Regions from separate parts of the Exiguobacterium sp. UBA3968 genome, predicted to be linked through region 1. Evidence: riboswitches for the same ligand, from Rfam matches in the RefSeq annotation. Region 1 holds a riboswitch; each other region holds the start of a gene.
The links. Region 1 has a riboswitch for thiamine pyrophosphate ahead of B3S86_RS04905 (3-oxoacyl-ACP reductase). Riboswitches for the same ligand answer to the same signal wherever they lie in the genome.
Positions count from the first base shown of each region.

Region 2: linked by a shared signal. The riboswitch ahead of B3S86_RS04255 (thiamine phosphate synthase) and the one ahead of B3S86_RS04905 (3-oxoacyl-ACP reductase) in region 1 are both predicted to bind thiamine pyrophosphate.
Region 3: linked by a shared signal. The riboswitch ahead of thiT (energy-coupled thiamine transporter ThiT) and the one ahead of B3S86_RS04905 (3-oxoacyl-ACP reductase) in region 1 are both predicted to bind thiamine pyrophosphate.

Region 1 is NZ_DGCW01000005.1:627,694-635,490, reverse strand. It holds one part of gene B3S86_RS04930 (IS3 family transposase) at 1-98, shown strand, start outside; one part of gene B3S86_RS04930 (IS3 family transposase) at 98-996, shown strand; gene B3S86_RS04925 (hypothetical protein) at 1,117-1,341, opposite strand; gene B3S86_RS04920 (hypothetical protein) at 1,372-1,773, opposite strand; gene B3S86_RS04915 (hypothetical protein) at 1,886-2,092, opposite strand; gene B3S86_RS04910 (LLM class flavin-dependent oxidoreductase) at 2,098-3,402, opposite strand; gene B3S86_RS04905 (3-oxoacyl-ACP reductase) at 3,457-4,209, opposite strand; TPP riboswitch at 4,344-4,444, opposite strand; gene B3S86_RS04900 (hypothetical protein) at 4,885-5,022, opposite strand; gene galU (UTP--glucose-1-phosphate uridylyltransferase GalU) at 5,255-6,121, opposite strand; gene B3S86_RS04890 (glycosyltransferase) at 6,156-7,652, opposite strand.
Region 2 is NZ_DGCW01000005.1:511,159-518,955, forward strand. It holds gene B3S86_RS04240 (MFS transporter) at 1-462, opposite strand, end outside; gene B3S86_RS04245 (OsmC family protein) at 653-1,078, shown strand; gene nagZ (beta-N-acetylhexosaminidase) at 1,075-2,295, shown strand; TPP riboswitch at 2,352-2,454, shown strand; gene B3S86_RS04255 (thiamine phosphate synthase) at 2,540-3,130, shown strand; gene B3S86_RS04260 (FAD-dependent oxidoreductase) at 3,127-4,071, shown strand; gene thiS (sulfur carrier protein ThiS) at 4,068-4,268, shown strand; gene B3S86_RS04270 (thiazole synthase) at 4,271-5,035, shown strand; gene B3S86_RS04275 (ThiF family adenylyltransferase) at 5,032-6,039, shown strand; gene B3S86_RS04280 (hypothetical protein) at 6,162-6,518, shown strand; gene B3S86_RS04285 (hypothetical protein) at 6,650-7,018, opposite strand; gene B3S86_RS04290 (exonuclease SbcCD subunit D) at 7,305-7,797, shown strand, end outside.
Region 3 is NZ_DGCW01000005.1:1,266,542-1,274,338, forward strand. It holds gene B3S86_RS08410 (DAK2 domain-containing protein) at 1-1,060, opposite strand, end outside; gene B3S86_RS08415 (Asp23/Gls24 family envelope stress response protein) at 1,086-1,448, opposite strand; gene rpmB (50S ribosomal protein L28) at 1,732-1,920, shown strand; gene B3S86_RS08425 (amino acid permease) at 2,061-3,464, shown strand; gene B3S86_RS08430 (thiamine diphosphokinase) at 3,519-4,121, opposite strand; gene thiT (energy-coupled thiamine transporter ThiT) at 4,123-4,683, opposite strand; TPP riboswitch at 4,744-4,853, opposite strand; gene rpe (ribulose-phosphate 3-epimerase) at 4,876-5,532, opposite strand; gene rsgA (ribosome small subunit-dependent GTPase A) at 5,535-6,440, opposite strand; gene pknB (Stk1 family PASTA domain-containing Ser/Thr kinase) at 6,466-7,797, opposite strand, start outside.

The DNA of each region.
Region 1 (7,797 bases):
TGGAAAGGCTCTGGGAGGCGGACGCCCGAAGACAGACGAGTCGATGGAGAGACGGTTGGCGAAGGCAGAGGCACGGATCAAATACCTGACGGCAGAGAACGAGCTCTTAAAAAAGCTAGAGCAGTTAGAGGGGCAGGCGAAACGTACGAACTGACACCAGCAGAGAAATATCAGGTCATCAACACCATCATCCGCATCGCACAGCTTAAGAATCTCGTCCGCCCATTATGTGAGATCGCCGGAGTGAGCCGCAGTGGCTATTACGCTTGGTTGAACCGTGCCGAGGCGGATTCCCTCCGGGAAGAGCGTGATCACCTAGATGCGACACTTCTCAAGAGCATCCATGATAGCCATAAAGGCAAAGTCGGCTATCGGGGGCTGTACATGGAGGTGTTCGCCACCCTCGGTTTCCCGATCAACCATAAACGGATTCTCCGACTGATGCGCAAATTTAACATCGTGACTAAAATCCGGAGGATGAACCCGTATCGCAAGCTCTCTCGGGCGACGCACGAGCATCGCGTCGTGCCGAACCGATTGAACCGCGAATTCCGGCAGAGCGAGCCCGGGAAGGTATTCGTGACCGATATCACCTATCTCCCCATCGCCTCCGGCGAGAACGTCTATCTGTCTGTCGCCACACGCGAGATCGTGGCATACAACCTATCCACGGACCTTCGCATGGACCTCGTCTTTCAGGCGATGATTCATTCGGACCAAGGCTTCCACTACACCCATCCGGGCTACCAGCGACTCATTGGCGACCTCGGACTGGTCCAGTCCATGTCCCGTCGGGGCAACTGTCTCGACAACGCACCGATTGAATCGTTCTTCGGTCATTTGAAGGACTATGTCGCCAACCGTTCGTGCGAGTCAATCGAGGAGGTCCGCGAGATGGTCGGGAACTACATCAGCTATTACAACTACGAACGCGGTCAATGGAACCTAAAAAAGATGACCCCGAAACAATATCGGGACCATCTGATCGCAGCATAGAAAACGTGGTCTTTTTATTAAAGTGTCCATTTTACGGGGCTCAGTTCATTAAGAGAAAAATTACCCTTTGTCTTCAGTCTGAAGCCATCATTCCGAATAAGAAATGATGGCTTTTTTATATCATTTTTCTACTTTCTTTTTTCTGTCTAGTACAATCAAAACAATCCCGATAACAAGTTCTACCGCAATTATCTTCCAAGCCAGATCTGGAATCGCCTCAAAGGCATCCCCTTCGGAGCTACCAGTCACATCTAACTCCTTAAGCAAATAAAAATCAGATAAGTAAATGGATAACCACATCTTAGTAAGTGCTGCTAATACGAAACAAAACCCCATCTTCTGCAAAGAAAAACCTCCACAAACAAAATAACAGTCTCAATAATGCGAAGTCCTCGCATTCCGATTCCGAGGACTTCTTGATGTTTTATCCATCACTAAAACAACAATACTCATGATGCTCAATAATGTTCCAAGAACTGAAACGAGAATTGTTGTTATGCCATTAGGAATCATAAAACCTATCGGAATTAATCCCAAGAATGTCAAAACTATAATTGATTGATACGCGATATTTATCATTTTAATCACACTGTTACTGAAAAGAGATAAAATCAACGGCAACAAAAATAATCCGACGATGATCATAAGTGAAATTTTGAATACTCCTGGTTCTTCCAAGGAAATGGTACTCTCACCTACTGAATTCTTTGAAGCAACAAATAACATTGTGATAGCTGAGCACATCATCAAAAATACTAACGTAACTCTTTTTAACATAATAACCCCTCCTTACCATAAATATACCATTTTAAATTTAAAAAATGTAATTAAAATACTACAAATATAACTTTTTAACAATTTATGAAGTGAGGTTATATCTTTTAAAATTTCATAATACTCGTGTCTGTGAGATTTCGCGATATAATTCAATTTCTTCTGGATGCCGAGCTTCCCATTCGAGATTTTGAAGCAATGAGATTTGGATCGTTCCATCCATTTCCGACATCAAGTTCGTCAATCTAAAGTCACGCCGATTCGTGTTCGGGTCTTCAAGGATTTCTTCAAAATCTTTTCGGAATTTAGCTAAAATTTCCATCTAATTTAATCGATTAAACCTAGATGCTCTCTAAATGTAGTACTTTGATAGGACACTTTAAACAATCCTCTTTTTTGTAATTCAGGAACAATCATGTCTACAAAATCTTTTAAACTTGACGGTAGTGACGGCGGCATCAAGTTGAAGCCATCTGCTACTCCCTCGTTAAACCAAAATTCCAACTGATCCACAATTTCTTCCGGAGTACCAATCAATGTCAGGTGTCCTCCTCCTGCTGCTAAATAGCCTAATAGTTCTTTGAACGTCGGATCCGTATCTTCGATAATCTCTAGAATAGTTCGGTAGCGTCCGATGGGTCCGGTAAATTCCTCGATCGATGGTAAGGCCGGAATCTTTGCTTCGAGATCCCATGTGGAGCAGTCCTGTTGCAGAAAGAAACTCAATTGTTTCAACGCATTTTCAACCGGTAATTTTTCATCTAGTTCGGCTTTTTTGGCTAGTGCCTCTTCTCTTGTTTTACCAACATACGTTACTAAGCCTGGGTATATCTTAATCTTTCGATCTGGTGATTCAGTTTGTGTAATTTTCTTATGGAGTTTTTCACGAAAAGCATGGGCTTGTCTAAAATTCCATGACACAGAATATACGGCATCCGCATGTTTGGCTGCAAGGGCAATCCCTTCTTCAGAAGCCCCCGCTTGCATCGCTACTGGCTTTCCTTGGGGACTACGCGGCGTAGACAAAGGACCTTTTACGCTGAAATAGGCTTCAGAATGATCGATAACTTGTATACGTTCAGGATCAATCAATTGGTTATCTGATCGATTCGCAAGAAAAGCCGCTTGATCCCATGATAAAAATAGCTTCTCCATCAATGTAGCGAATTCGTCCGCCTTTTTATACCGCTCTTCCCTCGGTGGAAGTGCATACATTCCGTGGTTTAGTGCTTCCCAATCTGTCATCGAGGTCACTAAGTTCCAGCCTACCCTCCCCTTCGTTACGTGATCAAGGCTTAGAAGTTGCCTTGCTACTGTATACGGATTGGAGAACGTGCTCGATATCGTAGAGACTAATCCTATATGATCCGTCACTTGAGAAATAGCCGTTAGATTAATTAATGGATCCAACCAAAAGGCAGGTAAATCCGTCGCATTGGTAGCCGGAAAAGATTGATTATCCGCAAAAAATACTGCATCTAAACATCCAGCTTCCGCTATTTGAGACAAACGCTGATAATAGCGGCTCTCTCCGATTTCTTCAATTGCAGAATCAGGCATTAACCATGCGGCTTGATGATGACCACATCCATATAACAAAACGCCGATATTTAACTGATTTCTGTTCGTCATCTTCTGTTCACGAATCCCTTCTCTTACAAGCTGAGAATTTTTAAAACGCCCGCTTTAATTCATCGTTAACCCACCATCGACTGTTACGTTTTGACCGGTAATCCCAGATGCTGCTTCTGATGCCAAAAAGGCAACCAGTTGAGCCACTTCTTCTGGGCTCGTCACTTTTTTCAACGGGGTCGATTGGGCAATAAGATTAAATACTTCAGGGGTTGTCACAGCACTCGCATCTGTGACTTTCAATAACCCACCGGAGACGACATTCACGTTTATACCGTATTGACCTAGTTCTGCGGCCAGGTTACGTGTGAAACCAATCAGACCTGCTTTTGCTGTTGTGTATTCATGATAAGGAACGACGGGGTTTTGATAGAGGTTTGTTCCAATGCTGATGATACTACCGCTCTTTCGTTCCATAAATTGTGGTAAAACACTTTGGATGGTGTGAAAAGCAGCTTTTAGCGTTCCATCCATTTGCTTTTGATAATCTTCCCACTCTAAATCGATGAACGATTTTTGAGCAACCGGATCAAATTTAAAATCTACTAATGCATTATTGACGACAACATCGATTTGACCGTAATGTGCTGTTGCGGATTGCATCATGCTCTCAACATCTTCCCGCTTCGTAACATCGGCATACAAGGCAAGTGCATTCTCTGCTCCTAGTTCGCTCACAAGCTTTTCTGCCGCCTCTTTGCTTTTATAGTAATTAATCACCACTTTAAATCCATTGTTCACTAAGACCCTTGCAATCGTCGCCCCAAGTCCTCGGCTACTTCCTGTCACTAATACTGTTCTGCTCATTCTTGTCCACTCCCTCATCCATTTTTGCAACTTAAATAGCGAAGTAGTAAACAAAAAACGCAACTCTCCAAAAGGAAAGTTGCGCACGTCTAAATAAACACATAGCAAAGAGCGACATCATCGTCTCCGCTTGTTCATCAGAGTTTACACTTTCCTACGCTAGTACGACCTAGTTCAGGTTCAAAGGGTTTGAGTAGCTACTCATCTCAGTTTAATAACACCCCTAGTGATTCTATTTAAGTTACCTTTACTTTAGTAGTCTTGTGAACACCTGTCAATGATGATGAAAGCGATTTCGTTAATAGTATTTCTTTAAAGATCGAGCGTAAAAATAGGATTATTATCTGATTCGGATTACTTTGTTACGGTCATATCTTATACTAGGCAATACTAATTATCATTTTTTCTTTCTTTAATGATGTCTTAATATACGAGCGATTCGATATTTCTGATCAATTACGTGATCTAGTAGTCCGAATCATTAATATTTGCAATGTATAAAGCTTATCTTGCGTAATCATCTTATGGGGGCCATTAAATAGTAAGTATGTCGTCTTCTCTCTTCAGTTTATATTTAATTTTTTTCGTCTTAAAGTATACGCACTCTATTTGAGAAAAATTGAACTTTGTCTTCAGTCTGAATCGACTAACTTCAGGTGGTCCTTCGTGTATCTCTTACTTTTCACTCGACTTATCCTGTAGGGAGCGCTCTACCAAAAGCACGAAAACGACTGCTGTTAGGACGCCAAGCACGCCTGGTAACACGGAAACGATCGGATCACTGAAAAATGCCGTTGGGATAATTGCTGTCATTCCCCACTTCACACCCTTCAAGATCACAAGCGATAGAAGCAAGATCAGGAAGATTGTTTTCTTTTCGACACCTGTGAAAAATTGTCATTCTGCTTTTTTATCAGCCTTCACACCGAGCCACGTTAACATATGTAGCACCTCTCTTCTCTTTTTTTCTACGTTTTGACTAGACGGATTGGTTTCATGAATTACAAAAAAACCACTCTGAATCATGTCAGAGTGGTCCATCATGTTAAATGTCTAGTGTCTTGATAAAAGCTTTCAGCTCGTCACGCATCTCTGCATCTTTCAAGGCATACTCAATCGTCGTCTTGACGAAGCCGAGTTTCTCCCCGACGTCATAGCGGTTGCCTTCGAAATCATACGCAAAGACTTGGCTATCCGCATTCAAGCGTTCAATCGCATCCGTCAATTGAATTTCGCCGCCTGCCCCTTCTCCTTGATTCGCAAGGTAATCAAAGATATCCGGTGTCAGCACATAACGTCCCATGATCGCAAGATTTGATGGTGCTGTCCCGTGTGCCGGTTTTTCGACGAATTGTTTTACATCATACAGTCGTCCGTCTTGTGAGACCGGATCAATGATGCCATAACGATGCGTATCTTCGGGACGGACTTCTTGTACACCGATGACCGATTTTTCCGTCTGTTCGTAAACGTCCATCAATTGTTTGATTGCCGGATTGTCTGACTCGACGATATCGTCCCCGAGTAAGACTGCAAACGGTTCATTCCCGATGAATTGTTTCGCTGTCAAAATGGCATGTCCGAGACCTTTTTGCTCTTTTTGGCGGACATAGAAGATGTTCGCAAGGTTCGTTGAGAATTGAACTTTCTCGAGCAATTCAGTTTTACCGGAATTTTCGAGCGTAATTTCGAGTTCTTTTTGGTTATCGAAATGATCTTCGATGGCTCGTTTATGTTTACCCGTGACGATGATGATATCTTCGATGCCGGCTTTTGCGGCTTCTTCGACGATATACTGAATCGTTGGTTTATCAAGTATCGGTAACATTTCTTTTGGCATTGCTTTTGTCGCAGGCAAGAAACGTGTTCCGAGTCCTGCTGCTGGAATAATGGCTTTTGTGATCTTTTTCATATCGTTCATCCTCTTCATCGTTCAAGTAGTAGATTTAGTTGTTCAATTCTTCTAGTAATCGTCCATAATTCTTTACAGCCGTCTCAAGGTACAGGGATGGCTTCGTCTCGACCCGCTCAAGTGGTTGTTCGACGAGTTGTACCATCGCTTGTGCGAAGGCTTCCATGTCATTGGCTGGAACGAGATATCCGTTTTCGCCATGGGCGATGATTTCACGTGGTCCGTATTTCACATCATAGGAGATGACCGGACAGCCGACATTGATACTTTCCATGACCGTCAACCCGAATCCTTCAAATTCACTCGTTAACAACGAGGCTTTCGATTCACGGAAAACTTCTGCCGGATTCGACGTAAAACCGTGGATTTCGATATCGTCCTGTAAACCGAGCTCCTCGATCAAGCGTTCCATCATCGCGAGTTGCCCTTGTTCATCCATGCCGTAAAGGACGAGTTTCGTCGTGTGACCTGACTGTTTGAAAAGTGCATAACTCTTGATTAAATGATCCATCTGTTTTTGCAGACCGAATCGACCAATGAAACAGAATTGATCTTTGACCTGGTCACGTCGTTGCGCTTGTTCTGGAACGATGAAGTGCGGAATGATTGAGATTTTCTCTTCCGGGATATTATACCGTTCTAAGATGTCTTCTTTTTGATGATTCGTCAGACTGATGAAACGTGTCACTTTATCGGACTCTGAGAACATCGTCGCGTACGATCCTTTGACGTTTGATCCGTCTAGATGCGAGTTATGGATGACCATGACCCGTTTGACGGCTGCTTTGATGTTGAGAATCGAGCGATCGAGCAAACGAGCATCGACGAACAAAACATCGCCATCTTTAAATAAACGGTTGAAGTAGTACTCAAACAAATCCTTCTCTTTTTTGAACGCTTTGTACATTCTGCCGTTTCGATATAATTGAATCAAGACGAGTTTTGGACGTGCCATTTCATTGTAGAACTTCTTACAATAGACAGCACCTTCTGAATCATACAACTCCTCCATCATTTTCCCGTGATGGACGGGTGAGTAGATCGTCTTGCGGTGCAATTGACCGTAGACGTTGTATTCCCAGCGCTCGACCTTTTTAGGCGATGCTTTCGTCATGAAATCTTCGAATTCGACGACTTGCGTCTCCGGATAGAATTTACGATAGAGGACGTATTCACCCTCTTCATCATAATAGCGAACGGCATCACTGCCTTTTTTCTCAACGCTTTTCAACCCTTCGATTTCACGCGCCGATTCTTTGACGATCGGCTTGTTCCGAAAACGGGTTGTCGGAATGCTCAATAATTTATAATCGGATAACCAATCATAAATGTTTTCGAATTGGACCATTGGACCGACTTTTTCTTCAGCTCGGAACTGTTCGTACACTTCCATGTAGTTGGCATTGTAGTTCGTCGTGACGATCGTCGAACCAACACTCAATTCTTTTTCCATGAGTGCAATCCGACTCAACAGTGATTTCGTTCTACCACCGTGTTTCGGTGGTAATGTCGATGTAACAGTATACAGCATCTGTAATTACTCTCCTCTACCCTTTAAGATCGATCTCTCTTTTTTTTGTGTGAGGTCAACCTATATATCTTACCGAATCTGCTATTTTCTAAACGTGTCTTGTTCAGACAGTTAAAACCAATACAATTTCTATTTATCCCCTTTT
Region 2 (7,797 bases), 120 kb from region 1:
AACACCGAGGACGTTCGCGAGTGTAAAACCACCAAAAATGAACGAAACGGCGACACCGCGCTTCGCGACAGGTACGCCATCGCTTGCGACGACCATTGCGAGCGAGATCAAGACACCGGTCAGGATGGCAGTCAGGATGCGGGTTGCGAGCAATACTTCGTAACTTGGAGCAAAACTACTGGCAAGGTTCAGTAAGACCCAAGCGAGTAACAGACGTAGGATCAGGCGACGCCGTTCCAGGTGACCGGTCAGCGACATTACAATCGGTGTACCAATCGCAAAGGAGATGGCAAATGCCGAGACGAGCGTACCGGCTGTTGCGATCGTGATATTAAGAGCTGAGGAGATTTCAGCGAGGATCCCGACGATGACGAATTCGCTTGTTCCGAGAACGAACGTCAGGAGCGACAACGTGGCGATCAACAGCCAATCGCGTCGACTTAAACGAGTAGTAGGTGACATGGATGATTCCTCAATTCTAGCGCTTGCGCGCGAAACTATGAGTAACAGGATAGCATGAAACGATTTCGTCGGGTATCGCAAAGCGAGATTTCGGGAAAAGAACCATTATTCGAAATAGCGTGTGAATTTCCAGGCTTGCTGTTTTTTGCGTATACTACAGAAGAGGACTACTGACAAAGGAGTGGAAACGATGCAAGCGACAGTGACATGGAACAAACAGATGGGGTTTAGTGGACAGACGGAATCAGGGCATCATCTTGCGATGGATGCAGCACCGGAGAACGGTGGCGAAAATCAAGCACCACGACCGACTGAACTGCTGCTACATGCCGTTGCCGGCTGTACTGGAATCGACATCGTCTCGATTTTAGAGAAGATGCGCTTGACGATTACTCATTTCGAAATGGATATCGAAGGGGAACGGGCAGAGGATCATCCGCGGCGCTTTACGTCGATCTCGATTCATTACCGGCTTGAAGGTGATCTCCCGGAAGATAAGGTCCGTCGCGCCATCTCGTTATCAAAAGATAAATATTGTTCGGTTTCGCAATCCTTGAACGCTGAGATTTCCGTCTATTATTCCATCAATGGTGTCCGGAGCGAGGATTCTTTGTGAAGAAAGTAGCACTGATCGGTTGCCTGTTGCTTGCAGGGTGTGCGCAGGAGACGACGGAACCAACGAAACCATCACAACCAGCAACGAAGCAACCGACGGAGGCGAAGAAATCAAAGCCTGAGCCGACAAAGGAAGAACAACAACAAGCACGATTAAAGCAGCAACTTGAAGCGATGTCGACGTCAGAAAAGATCGATCAACTGCTCTATATCGGAGTTGCCGGAACGGAACTTTCAGCAGCTGACCGGAAATTGTTGCAGACGCATGCGATCGGTGGGGTCTTACTGCTTGGTGGGAATATTACGTCAGAAGATCAACTCTTGACGTTCACGCGTGCCATTCAAGAAACGAACCAAAAACCGTATGCCTTCGTCGGGGTTGATGAAGAGGGCGGACGGGTCAGCCGGGTACCGGATCAACGATTACGTCTCCCGACGAGTCAACGGATGGCGCAAGGTGCAGATGCTGCAAAAATGGAAGATGTCGGACGTACGCTCGGTCACCTGTCACGATTTTATGGGTTCAACATGGACTTCGCACCGGTCCTTGACGTCAATAGCAATCCGAACAATCCAATCATCGGCGACCGTGCGTTAAGTGCTGATCCGAAGACCGTCGCGACTCTCGGTACGGCCCTGATGCATGGGATGCAAGAGACGGGAACGATTCCGGTCGTCAAACATTTTCCCGGTCACGGCAATACGAGTGTCGATTCCCATGTCGGTTTGCCGAAAGTGACAGCATCAAAGGAAGAACTGAAGCGAACGGAACTGTTACCGTTCCAAGAAGCGATTCAAGAGGGCGCCGAGATGGTGATGGTCGCCCATATTCTCTATCCCGCGTATGACGATCAAAATCCATCTTCGCTCTCGAAGCCGATCTTGACTGACCTCTTGCGTCAACAACTCGGATTCAAGGGTGTCATCATCACGGATGACCTTGTCATGGGGGCGATCACGAAACGATATGGTCTCGCGGAAGCGGCACGCCAGGCACTTGTCAATGGAGCAGATATGGCGATGTTTTCGGAAGCAGGTGCCTATCCGAAGGTCCACACCGAAGTGATGCAAGCCGTTAAAGAAAAAACGTTGTCGTCAGAGATGCTCGATGCTAAAGTGATGCGGATCTTAACGCTGAAGCAGACCTATGCCGACAGCCAGAAGCAACAGCGACCGACGAAATCGGAGCTTATTCAGCAAGTGGAAGCGCTCAACTAGGACTAGCGAAGCAAAGCGACTCATGCTAGACTAATGGGGCAAGCCAATTAAACACGAAAAGACACTAGGGGAGTCTCGCAGCAGACTGAGACGGAAGTATCCGGACCCTTTGAACCTGATCTAGTTCGTACTAGCGGAGGGAAGTGGCTCGAAACCTTAGATATCCTTAGCGCTTCAGCGCATTTTCGGACCACTCCCTTCAACATCGGGAGTGGTCCTTTTTCGTATCGAAAGGAAGAACATGATGCGTCTACATCTGATTTCGACGGGATCCATCAATCCACGCGATGGAGTGGAAACCTTTCAATCGCTTCAACCATATACGGATCAGCTTCATCTTCGAGAACCAAATTTGTCGGCAACAGAATTGTTAGATCTGATTGACGCGCTCCTTGCAAAAGGGTATTCGTCTGATCAATTAACCGTTCACGACCGGGTCGACGTCGCCCATGTCGCTGGCATCGGTGTGCAATTGACGCGACGTTCCTTACGTGTCCGCGATGTTCGGCGACACTTTCCGAATCTCATCATCGGGAAATCCGTCCACTCTCTGGCAGAAGCACTTGCAGCGGAAGCGGAAGGAGCCGACCGACTGCTGTACGGTCATATTTATCCGACAGCGTCGAAACCAAACGTGCCACCGCGAGGGATCGATGCCTTGAAGCAAGTTGTCACTTTCACGACGAAACCAGTCATCGCAATCGGCGGGATCACTCCTGATCGCATTCCTGAGATTGCAGCGACCGGTGCAAGCGGAGTCGCCGTCTTATCCGGTATTCTCGGTCAAGCGGACCCGCATGCTGCCATTCAGCGTTATCAGGGGGTACGGGTATGACGGATCACATCATCATTGGTGGTGGAGTCATCGGTTTGACGCTTGCTTACAGTCTCGCTTGTCAGAACGAATCCGTTCTTGTCCTTGATCGCGGAACATGCGGACAAGGGACGAGTCGGGCGGCTGCCGGGATGCTTGCGACGGACATCGAGCTGAGAGAAGAATTGCATACGCTTGCCGCGCGAAGTCGCCGTCTGTATCCGTTACTTGCGCGACGCCTCACGCGCGAGACCGGGATCGATTGTGGCTACCGGGAACAACCATTTTTATTGAAACAAAATGGGCAAGAATACTTATTTCCATCGGTCGGTCAAATCGATCCGCGACGATTAACGACTGCATTGATGCATGTCTTACGAAATCGTGGGGTACCAATCGAAGAACAGGTGGACGTCACGCGAATCGAGGAGAGTAATGATTTCATTAGGGTTGAGTCGAACACGGGAACGTGGACGGGACGAACGGTGACGGTTGCTGCCGGACGCGGGTCCCAAGCCTTGCTCGATACAGCTGGCATTTCGATTGCGACATATGGGGTCAAAGGGGAGTGTCTCGCAGTCCGTCTCGCGGGTCAGCCGTTACGCTCGATCCTGTTTGATGACGCCGTCTACCTCGTACCGAAAGCGGACGGACGGATATTGATCGGTGCGACCGAACTACCGCACGACGAGACTATCGGTGTTAGTGTCGCAGGAGTCACGTCACTGCTTCAAGCAGCAGAGCGTCTCTATCCACCGATCCGTGATGCTGTCATCGAAGAAGTCTGGTCAGGCGTACGACCACAAACAGAGTCCGGCTTGCCATATATCGGAGTCGCTGATTCATCCCGGCGGATCTTTATAGGGACGGGGCATCATCGGCATGGCATATTACTCGCACCGGCGACAGCGGAAGTCTTGGCAAACACATTACGGTTGACTCTAAAGGAGGAAGTTCGATGAACATTACGATTAACGGCAACGACCACACCATTGAACAGATTGAGACGATTGAGGACATGCTCACGCAACTTGGCTTAGGGGAAAAACTCGTCATCGTCGAACAGAACCGACAGATCATCGACCGCGGAGCTTACGATCAAACGGTCGTTCGGAACAATGACATATTCGAAATCGTTCATTTCGTAGGAGGAGGATAAACATGCTACAAATTGGAGAAAAGACATTCGAATCACGGTTATTACTCGGAACGGGGAAATATACGGATGCTACGGTACAGCAGGAGGCCATCGATGCGTCCGCTTCACAAATCTTGACGTTCGCTGTCCGGCGGCTCGATCTCTTCGACAAACAACAATCGAATTTCTTGGAGTCGCTTGATTTAACGAAGTACGATTTACTACCGAACACGGCTGGTGTGAAGACAGCGGAAGAAGCGGTTCGGCTAGCAAAGCTTGCGCGGGCATCCGGTATGTGCGACATGGTCAAGGTCGAAGTGATTGGGTGCGATAAGACATTACTACCTGACCCAATCGAGACGTTACGGGCTTCTGAAGAGTTACTTAAAGAAGGATTCATCGTTTTACCGTATACATCGGACGACGTCGTCCTTGCACGACGACTCGAGGAACTCGGCTGTCATGCCATCATGCCGGCTGCGTCACCGATCGGTTCCGGGCAAGGCATCCTCAATCCGCTCCACCTAAAGTTCATCATCGAGCAGACGACGGTGCCTGTCATCGTCGATGCTGGAATCGGTTCTCCAACTGACGTTGCCTATGCAATGGAACTGGGAGCGGATGGTGTCTTATTGAACTCCGCTGTAGCTCATGCCCAGGATCCGGTCAAGATGGCGCGCGCGATGCGACTAGCCGTCGAAGCAGGGCGCTTCGGATACGAAGCGGGACGAATCGAGAAGAAACAGTATGCAGTCGCGAGTAGTCCAACGAGTGGATTGATTCGATGACACGTTATTCACGCCAAACTCGATTTCAACCGATCGGAGAAGCAGGACAAGCACGCTTCGCAGCAGCAAAGGTACTGATCATCGGGATGGGGGCACTCGGAACAGCATCGGCAGAACAACTCGTTCGCGCCGGTGTCGGCGTCGTCCGAATCGTCGACCGCGATTATGTCGAGTGGAGTAATCTACAACGGCAACAACTCTATACGGAGGACGATGCACGGCACATCGTACCGAAGGCGATTGCTGCAAAAGCGCGGCTTGAAGCGATTAATTCGACGGTGACGATCGAAGCACATGTATTAGATGTCGACCGGGCAGCGCTGACATGGCTTCTCGATGATATCGATCTCATCATCGATGCGACGGATCATTTCGATATTCGTTTACTGATGAACGATATGGCATTGTTGCGCTCGATTCCGTGGATTTACGGCGGCTGCGTCGGCAGTTACGGGATTACTTTCACTGTTCGTCCGGGAGAGACGCCGTGTCTGCAGTGCCTGCTCGATCAATTACCACGTGATCAGGAGACGTGTGATACGGCGGGAATCATCGGTCCAGCTGTTCAGATGGTCGCCTCTCTACAAGTGACGGAAGCGTTGAAGTGGTTGAGCGGGAAGACGGACGCGCTGCGGACACGTCTGCTTGCCTTTGACGTGTGGTCGAATACATTCCAACAAATCAACGTCCAGTCACTGAAGCAAACAGAGTGCCCCTCGTGCGGCATCGAGCCGTCTTATCCTTATTTATCGAATCAAACGGTGCGTTTCACGGCACTGTGCGGTCGCGATGCCGTTCAAATCCGTGGAGACGGACAGCGAGATCTCGAACAATTAAAACAACGCCTCCAGCCGGTTGCGTCGATTTCCGCCCATAACCCATACTTGCTGGCGTTTACGACGGATGAGCATCGAATGGTCGCCTTTCGAGATGGTCGTGTCTTGATTCATGGCGAGGCGGATCTCGTTAAAGCAAAACGACTGTATCACGCCTATTTCGGATAAACGTTCATAAAACAGTAAAACTAATTTTAAAAATATATGTTTTAAATGTTTAAAAAACAGGTAAATAAGACTTCAGACATAAATCGGTCTACAGGTTTTGAACGTGAAGAGGAGTGATTCAGATGAAACAAGAATTCGATCCGATGAAGGATCAAGCACAGACGGAAGAAACACAGGCGGTTGTCCAGCAAGCTAACTGGAATCCGGACCGGTACCGGACGAACTTGAACCCATTCTATCTGTCACCTTGTAGTGTCGAACGTAGAGAAGATTTGCATCAGGATGCATCGAAGATTCTCGAAGTCGAGACGTCGTCGCCCCTCCAACAACTTTTTGAACACAATCAAGCAACGCATACATCCGAACCAACGGGCAAAAAATTTAAGACAGGCATCGTCGTCGGTGTCGGTGCGATCATTGGCGGATCAGTTTCTGTGATTCGTTCCGTCCAACGTTTTAGAAAGCAACGGACGAAGTAATACGCTCGTTGTGAAAGCACAAAAAGCAGGAGGCATTCGCCTCCTGCTTTTTTTTGCAACCTCTTCATTTCACAAAGAAAAGAAGGGATTTTCGTATGTATATTGTTTCTATTTTGATATTTCTAGATTTATCAGTTAGTTATGTTATCAAACGCGGTAGATTTACCGTTTACGTAAACATCGATGATTTCATGTTCAGGATCTAAAGTTAATTTATAGACATGCTGCTTTGTCTTCTTATGAGTTTTAGATTCATTCAATTTAATCTTCAGCGTATCTCCTTGTGCTTCAAGATCAGAAGCGACTGCTTTCTTTGTGCGATAGATAATATAGGCGATATCGTCTTTCGTGTTGATCATTTGCAAAGTAGTGGCAGGATTTATTTTCGATTGGAGAGCGTTAGGTACTATTTTTAGCTCACTAAAACTGAGTTTAGAATCGTTTGCGTTACAGGCTGATAAAGTAGTACATAATACAGTCAACATTAATAATTTCTTCATATTTTTGCTCCTTCGATTCGAGTGGAAATGTATACCTTATATCTTAGCAGTTTTTTGAAGTTCCAAGTCATCAAAAGGTATAAGGTCAACGGAAATTGACTTGATGTTAAAGATAAAGTAGTTTTTTGATCAAAAAAATTCTAATTTTTTTTGTTTAAATGTATGGTAGTGTCGCTGTGTGTTAGGATAACTCCTCCTTTTTGTGTTCCAAACAGATGTTCGTCGCAGAACGAACGCTCGCATGCTACACTTAAGCTACTATATTTAAAAAGTGAGTGTGATGAAGATGAAATGGATACATACTGCCGATTGGCATCTCGGTAAAATCGTTCATGGCGAGTCGATGCTCGGGAACCAACGGGCGGTCCTGAGCGAGTTTTTGACACTCGTCGATCGCGAACAACCGGATGCAATCGTCATTGCGGGTGACTTATACGACCGTGCCGTCCCGCCGACAGAAGCCGTTGAACTACTCGATGAGACGCTCGCTGCTCTGATTCTTGACCGGGACATACCGGTCATTGCGATCAGCGGAAATCATGATTCAGCCGAACGGTTAAGTTTCGGAACGACGTTACTTCAACGGGCGGGTCTACACCTTGTTGGAAAATTGACGCCGGTCATCAAGCCGGTCGCGATCAAGGGAGTATCATTTTACCCGGTGCCGTTCGCTGATCCTGCGACCGTCCGGTATGTGCACAATGATGAAACGATCAAGACACATGATGACGCAATGCGGACGATCCTTGCCGGATGTGTCCCAGACGGACCGAGTGTTC
Region 3 (7,797 bases), 640 kb from region 1:
TGATACCTTCACCCATTGCGACTGTCACGAGGGCTGCTTTCGCTTTTGTCTTCGGTGCAGCGACTGGAGTGACTTGGTTCGCGCCCTCTTCTTCGAGGATCGTCGAGTGTTGTTGACGCATATTTTCAATCTTAACAGCAACGAGCTCACCGAAACGTTGTCCTTTTGTGATGACTTCTCCTGGCGTTTCGACGTGGACGTGAACTTTAAGGAGCTCTTCGTCCGCGACGACGAGCAACGAATCACCGAATTCCGCTAATTCGTTCCGGAATGCTTCTTCACTGAACGGCGCATTTGCTAACTTGTCATCTTGGAAGCGAACCATGATTTCCGTACAGTAGCCGTAATGGATCTCTTCTGTCGACATGAAGCTTTGAGCCGATTTATGATGCTCTGCTTCGACGAGTGCTTCCATGACAGGCGCATGCGGTTTGTCGAGTTCTTTTCCTTCGAGTGTCGCGAGGAATCCTTCATAGATACAGACGAGACCTTGACCACCAGAGTCAACAACGCCGACTTCTTTTAATACCGGAAGAAGTTCTGGTGTACCGTCGAGCGATACTTTCGAAGCTTCGACGAGTTGACGCATCAACTCTAAGAAATCCGTCGTCGTCTCAGATTGTGCGATAGCAGCGACAGCTGTTTCACGGGCAACCGTCAAGATTGTTCCTTCGACCGGTTTCATGACTGCTTTGTATGCTGTATCGACACCTTTTTGTAACGCATCTGCGAATTCCTTCGTATCAATCGTTGTTTTGCCTTCGATTGATTTCGAGAATCCACGGAACAATTGACTTAAGATGACGCCAGAGTTTCCGCGCGCCCCCATCAATAATCCACGTGCGAAGACGTTCGCGACTTCCGATACAGAATCCGAAGTTGATTTACCTGCTTCTTTCGCACCTGAAGTCATCGTCAAATTCATGTTCGTTCCCGTATCACCATCTGGCACAGGGAAGACGTTCAATGAATCGACGAAATCTGCATTTTGATAGAGATTCGCCGCACCATTTTGAATCATCTTGACTAACTGCGCTCCTGTTAAACGATCTACACTCACTAAAGTTTCCTCCTCTATTCCCGCTTTAGACATTCGTCAAGCGGACTCCTTGGACAAAGATGTTCACAGATGTCACGTCAAGACCTAGTGCCTGACTGAGCGTGTATTTCACGCGACTCTGTACGTTGTTCGCCACCTCTGAGATTTTCGTTCCATAGCTTACGATGATATGCATATCGATATGGACCTGCTCTGAAGCCTGTCGAACAATGACACCGCGTGCAAAGTTCTCACGTTTTAAGAGTTCAGCAAGACCATCCTTGATTTGAGACTGGGATGCCATACCAACGACACCAAAACATTCCATTGCTGCGCCGCCCGCAAGTTGCGCGACGACATCATTATCTACATCAATCTTTCCATAGGTCGTTTTCATCTCGATCGCCACCTGAGTAGCCCCCTTTGAATATTGTATTCTTCTCATAATTCTACTATAAGGACCTACTATTGAAAAGTCGCCGTACTGACTATACAATGAATAAGTGAAAAATAGTAGCGGTCAAATGAACTTTTACCATCATCCTCATCCATTATTTTAAATTTCGAGGTTGTCTGTCAAGTTTTTTTCTTGTCAGCTACTTTTTTTATGTTGCAACCGCCCTGACACCATGCTAAGATAGCAAAGTGTCTATTAGGACGAACGCAAAACAACATAAAAGGAGGCGGAACGCATGGCACGTAAATGCTACGTTACTGGGAAATCGCCAAAGTCGGGTAACAACCGTTCACACGCATTGAACAAAACAAAACGTACTTGGGGAGTCAACGTACAAAAAGTACGTATCCTCGTCGACGGTAAGCCGAAAAAGGTTTGGGTTTCAGCTCGAGCTCTTAAATCAGGTAAAGTCGAACGCGTATAAGGCGCAACCACCGGATGGGAATCTTCCCTTCCGGTTTTTTTATGCCCTCATTTATTTTTCTCATAAACTAATTGTCGCTTTTATTGAAAACGCTTACAATAGGAACGTACTTTATTTTGTCAGAATTGGGGGAAGTCATCATGCAACTCAAACGAGAGATGACGAGTCGACACCTGTTCATGATTTCACTCGGCGGAATCATCGGAACAGGCTTATTTTTAGGGTCAGGGTTAACGATTTCACAAGCAGGACCTCTCGGGGCGGTCCTCAGTTACATCGTGGGTGGGACCATCATGTATCTGACGATGTTATGTCTAGGAGAATTAGCGGTCTATCTGCCGGTCTCGGGGTCATTTCAGACCTATACGACCCGCTTCATCGGACCAGGAATCGGCTTTGCCGTCGGTTGGATTTATTGGCTCGGCTGGGCCGTGACGGTGGCACTCGAAATTACAGCTGCCGGCAGTTTGATGGACCGCTGGTTTCCGAACGTACCCGTTGTCGTCTGGTGTACCGTCTTTACGGTCTTACTGTTCGGTCTGAATGCCGTCTCCGCCAAAGCATTCGGTGAAGCTGAATTCTGGTTCTCGAGTTTGAAGGTCCTCGCGATCCTGTTCTTCATCATTCTAGGTGGCGCTGCTTGGTTCGGCTGGTTACCGATGGAAGCAGATCGCCCAACATCGTTATTTGCGAACTTTACGGCAAGCGGTTGGTTTCCAAACGGGATTCTCGGTGTCTTGACGACGATGATTGCCGTCAACTTCGCCTTCCAAGGAACGGAATTGATTGGTGTTGCGGCTGGGGAGTCCGACACGCCCGAAAAATCGATTCCAAAAGCGATCCGCAATACAGTCTGGCGGACGTTCATCTTCTTCGTCTTATCGATTACGATCGTTGGTGCATTAATTCCGTATGAAACAGCTGGCGGAGTCAGCAGTCCGTTCATCATGGTCTTTGATGCGATCGGTATTCCGTACGCTGCTGATTTGATGAACATCGTCGTCTTGACGGCACTGTTGTCCGTCGGAAACTCCGGATTATATGCGGCGACTCGGATGTTATGGGCAATGGCGCAAGAAGGGATGATTTCAAAGAAATTATCTTACGTCAATGCACGTGGTGTGCCGATGCGGGCGTTGCTCTTTACGATGATGTTCGCGATGTTATCGCTTCTGACCGCATTTTTCGCAGAAGATACCGTCTTCATTTGGCTCTTGTCCTTAGCCGGACTCGGGGCTCAAGTCGGCTGGATTTCAATCTCTGCTTCGCAGCTTGCATTTCGTCGTCAGTTCGTCCGAAACGGACACGATCTATCCGAACTGAAATTCAAGACACCACTCTATCCGGTGTTACCACTGATTTCGTTGACACTTAACGTCGTCGTCCTCGTCAGTCTTGCGTTTCAAGCGGATCAACGAATCGCTCTATACATCGGTGTTCCTTTCTTCCTTGTCATGTGGGGAAGTTATCATCTCTTCGTCAAAGGAAAACATCTATCCGCTCAAAGCGACATCCGTGTCGCCCCTTCTCAACTCGAAGAATAATTTCATCTAAAAAGAGGCCGCGGAGTCATCCACGGCCTCTTTCCTATGATTGTGCTATTCCTTAAGCGTCCGCATCATCAATAGTTCTCCTTGATGGAGCTCTACCTTCGCTTCTGACGCACACCATTCATTACTGACGGTCAAGGAACCTCCGACCGGTACTGGATGTGCATCAAGTGGATATTTGACTCCGGATAAGCTTAAAGTCGATGGTACGAGTGGAATGAACGAAAGATAATGATAGCTCCCTGCTTCGACTGCATACGTTCCCTCAGCCAAGTATCGTACCTCTTCTCGTTTCGTCACGAGTCGTGCCTCTGGGTATCGCTTCAATAGATATACATTTTGGACGGTCATGTCGAGCCGCCCACCTGTCGCCCCGATAATGAAGGTATCCTCAAACTGTTTCTCCTCTGAGACTGTACGAAGTGCCAGTTCGAGATCCGTTTCATCTTTCTCGGCCGGATGAACGATTGCCCCTTCTGGTACATAACCAAGCGAATCAAAATCACCAATCGTCAGGTCGCATGTCAGCCCAAACGCTTCAATCGTCTGAACACCACCGTCGACACCGACGATAAAATCACCTGGCTGACAAAACGTCCGTAAATCCGGCGCTTCTTCTCGCGGACCGGCACAGACGAGAATCGCCCGCATCTCAGACGCCTCGTGCCGAATAACGGAGTAAGCGTGGCGCAGTCGTAAATAAAAGACCCGCAACGACACCACAAAGAACGTAAGACGGTACCATGTATGTCGCGTTATAAATCAATGAATACGGTACGACTGGACCTTCGGCATACTCGGCAAAAAAGACGATTCCACTGATGACATGACAGATATAACGGAGTCCTGCGCCTAATAACGTCGCCAGGAGAACGAACGCCATCAAGCTTTTCTTTTGTCCATTGCGTGCGGCTAGTCTGACTTGACGCGCGAACAGACCACTTAATCCGACGACACCATACGCAATCGTATAGTCAAGCATCGGTTGAACGATCGTCAAGACTTGTGGAGCGAACATCAATTGAATCGTACCGACAAGCGCTCCCGTGACGACCCCTCCGACGACCCCGTGGCGAAATGCCATGACGAAGATCGGTAACATCGCTAAGCTGATCGAGCCACCTTGTGGCATTTTGAATGGAATCAGTAAATCAAAGACGACTCCGAGACTGGCGAAGATGGCAATTTCCATCATCATTTGTAACCGTTTCATGCTATTTTCCTCCTTTATTGTACGAGAGGACGCAAAAAGGCAGTACGACGAACGCCGTACTGCCTGCGTGCGCCACATCCCTACGTCCGTTTGAACGGAACAGGTTCGAAGGGTTAAAGTCTAAAAGACTCCTCTCAGCCGCTTTTCAAGCGACACCCCTTGCGGTCATCATATTTCGTTTTCTCGTTCTTATTATACGGCAGCCCCTTGACGAATGCTAGTAATCGCTTCCGCATAATCTGGTGCATTGTAGATTGCTGATCCTGCGACGAGAACGTTCGCACCGTTATCGATGCAAAGCTTTGCCGTTTCCGGATTGACGCCACCGTCAATCTCGATTTCAAATGTCAGACCGCGATCTGCTTTCATTTGCGCAAGTGATGCGAGTTTTGGCATGACACGCTCGATGAAGGCTTGTCCACCGAAGCCCGGATTGACCGTCATCAATAAGACCATATCGACATCCTCAAGGACGTGTTCAATCGTTGATAATGGCGTATGGGGATTCAAGACGACTCCTGCCTTTGCGCCCGCTGCTTTGATTTGTTGCAAGACACGATGGACATGATTCGTCGCTTCGACGTGGAACGTCACGATGTCCGCCCCTGCTTTGACGAAATCCTCGACGAAACGTTCTGGCTGGTCGATCATCAAATGGACATCGAGAATCATATCCGTCTTTTGACGTAAGCTGCTAAGCACAGGTAATCCAAATGAGATGTTCGGTACGAACTGACCGTCCATGACATCAAAATGGATATAGTCCGCGCCTGCTGCTTCGACTGCTTTAACATCGCGTTCGAGATTCGCAAAATCTGCTGATAAGATAGATGGTGCAATTTTAATCATCTTCAATACCTCCGGGCTCGATTCTTGATTTCGTCTATAAACATACCATAGTTCTCATAACGAGAGGACATGATTTCTTGGGCTTCGACGGCTTCCTTGACGGCACAACCGGGTTCATTCAAATGCAAGCAACCTCGGTATTTGCAATCATCTTGTACAGCCACGAATTCAGGGAAGCTCCACCGTACATCCTCGATTTCCATATCATACGGAAAATCGAGGTTCGAGAAACCTGGCGTATCGGCAATCAATCCTTCGGCAAGCGGCATCAATGTGACGTGGCGCGTCGTATGACGTCCGCGTCCGAGTGATTTCGAGATGGCACTTGTTTCTAAATCAAGAGAGGGCTCCAGTGCATTGAGCAATGAACTTTTCCCAACACCGGATTGTCCGGCAAGAACGCTCGTTTTCCCGGCCAGTAACGGACGGACTTGTTCAACACCTGTCAATGTCTCACTTGATGTCTCGATGACCGTATAACCAATCTTCCGGTAAGCGGCAATTGCCTCTCTAACTGCAGGACCTTTGACATCATCAAGCAAGTCCATCTTCGTTAACAGGATGACGGGTTGGATTTCCTTCGCTTCGATCAAGACGAGGAAACGATCGAGCAAGTGCGCTGAAAAATCAGGTTCTGCAGCCGAGACGACAAGCAACGCTTGATCGATATTCGCGACAGGCGGGCGTACTAAAAAGTTGTCCCGCTCCTTCACTTCGAGAATATACCCGGTCTCACTTTCGATATGAAGAACGACTTCGTCTCCAACGACTGGACTGATGCCGCGTTTTCGGAAATTCCCTCTTGCCCGTGAACGGACCTCTCCTTCTGGTGTCATGACATCATAAAAGCCACCCTGCAGGCGTATGATCGTTCCTTCTCGATTCTCTTCGATGCGTTGTTCCGTCATCCTATGCACTCCTTTTTCATCACATTCACTGTGCGTCTTTTGCTTGATTGTACGTGATGGTTTTTGAACGATACACCGTATCGTCTTTATAAATCGTAATCTTGCCTTCTTCTCCCGGATCAATCGTCACCGGCACGTCGAATGTCTCATCTTGATCAATCGATTCCTCGATGACGGTCCGCTTCCCTTTCGCATCTTCCGTCTCAATCCGGATGACTTGTTTCGGTGGTTCCTCGTCCTCGTTCTCGCTGACCGCGTCATAGACGACCTTTTCAGGGAACGTCGCTGTCAACGTTTTTTCTTCCTCACCTTTTGAGATGAAGACCGTCACGGAGTCGTTCGGTTCGACTTGAGTCCCTGCTTGTGGGAATTGACGGATAACTTGATCGAGTTTCACGTCGCTAGAAAATTCTTGCTCGAACGTTCCATCGAGCCCTTTTTCGTCCAGGTAGGCTTTTGCTTCGTCACTCGATAAGTTCGTCAAATCCTTCAACTCGAAAGAAGATGTTCCTTCCGAGACGGTGATCGTAATCGTTTGTTCTTTCGCGATGACCTCCGTACCAGCCGAGATCGATTGCCGGATCACATTACCTCGCTCGATTTCATCCGACTTTTCACGTTCGACCTCGACTTTAGCGAATCCAGCCTCTTTTAGCGTCTCAATCGCCTCTTTTTCAGCGTCATCTGTCACATCCGGTACTTCGACCGGAGCACTTCCGGTAGAGACGACCAAGTTGACTGTCGAGCCCTTTTTCACCTGCGCGTTTTCACGCGGTGTCTGACTGATGACGTCTCCCTCATCGACCGTATCACTGTTTCGTTCTGTCGTCTCAACGACGAATCCAAGTTTCTCAAGCTTCGTTTCCGCTTCATCTCCATCCGTTTTGACGACGGACGGTACCGTAACGGTAGGATCCGGCCACATCGCAAACGTCGTAGCCGCTCCACCGAGTAATACAAGTAATAATAGGATGACCCACCAGCGTTTTTTCTTTTTCTTTTCTGACGGTTTCGGTTGAACGGTCGTGACGACAGGTGTGTCCGGTTCCGCTTTTGATTCTTCTGGCACTTGTACAGGTGATAAGACCATCGTCTTTTCCATCTCATCCTCTTCTGCACCTCGGATGCCTTCACTTGCTCGTTCGTCAGACAACGCCGTCACCATATCTGCCTTAAAGGCTGCGACGGACTGCTGACGGTCATGCGGTGCTTTTGCGAGCGCCTGCATGATACAGTTCTCAAGCGCTTGTGGCACTTTCGGATTCAAGACGGATGGACGACGCGGTGTATCTTGCAGATGCTTCAGCGCGATAGCGACCGGTGAATCACCCTCGAACGGGACTTGTCCTGTCACAAG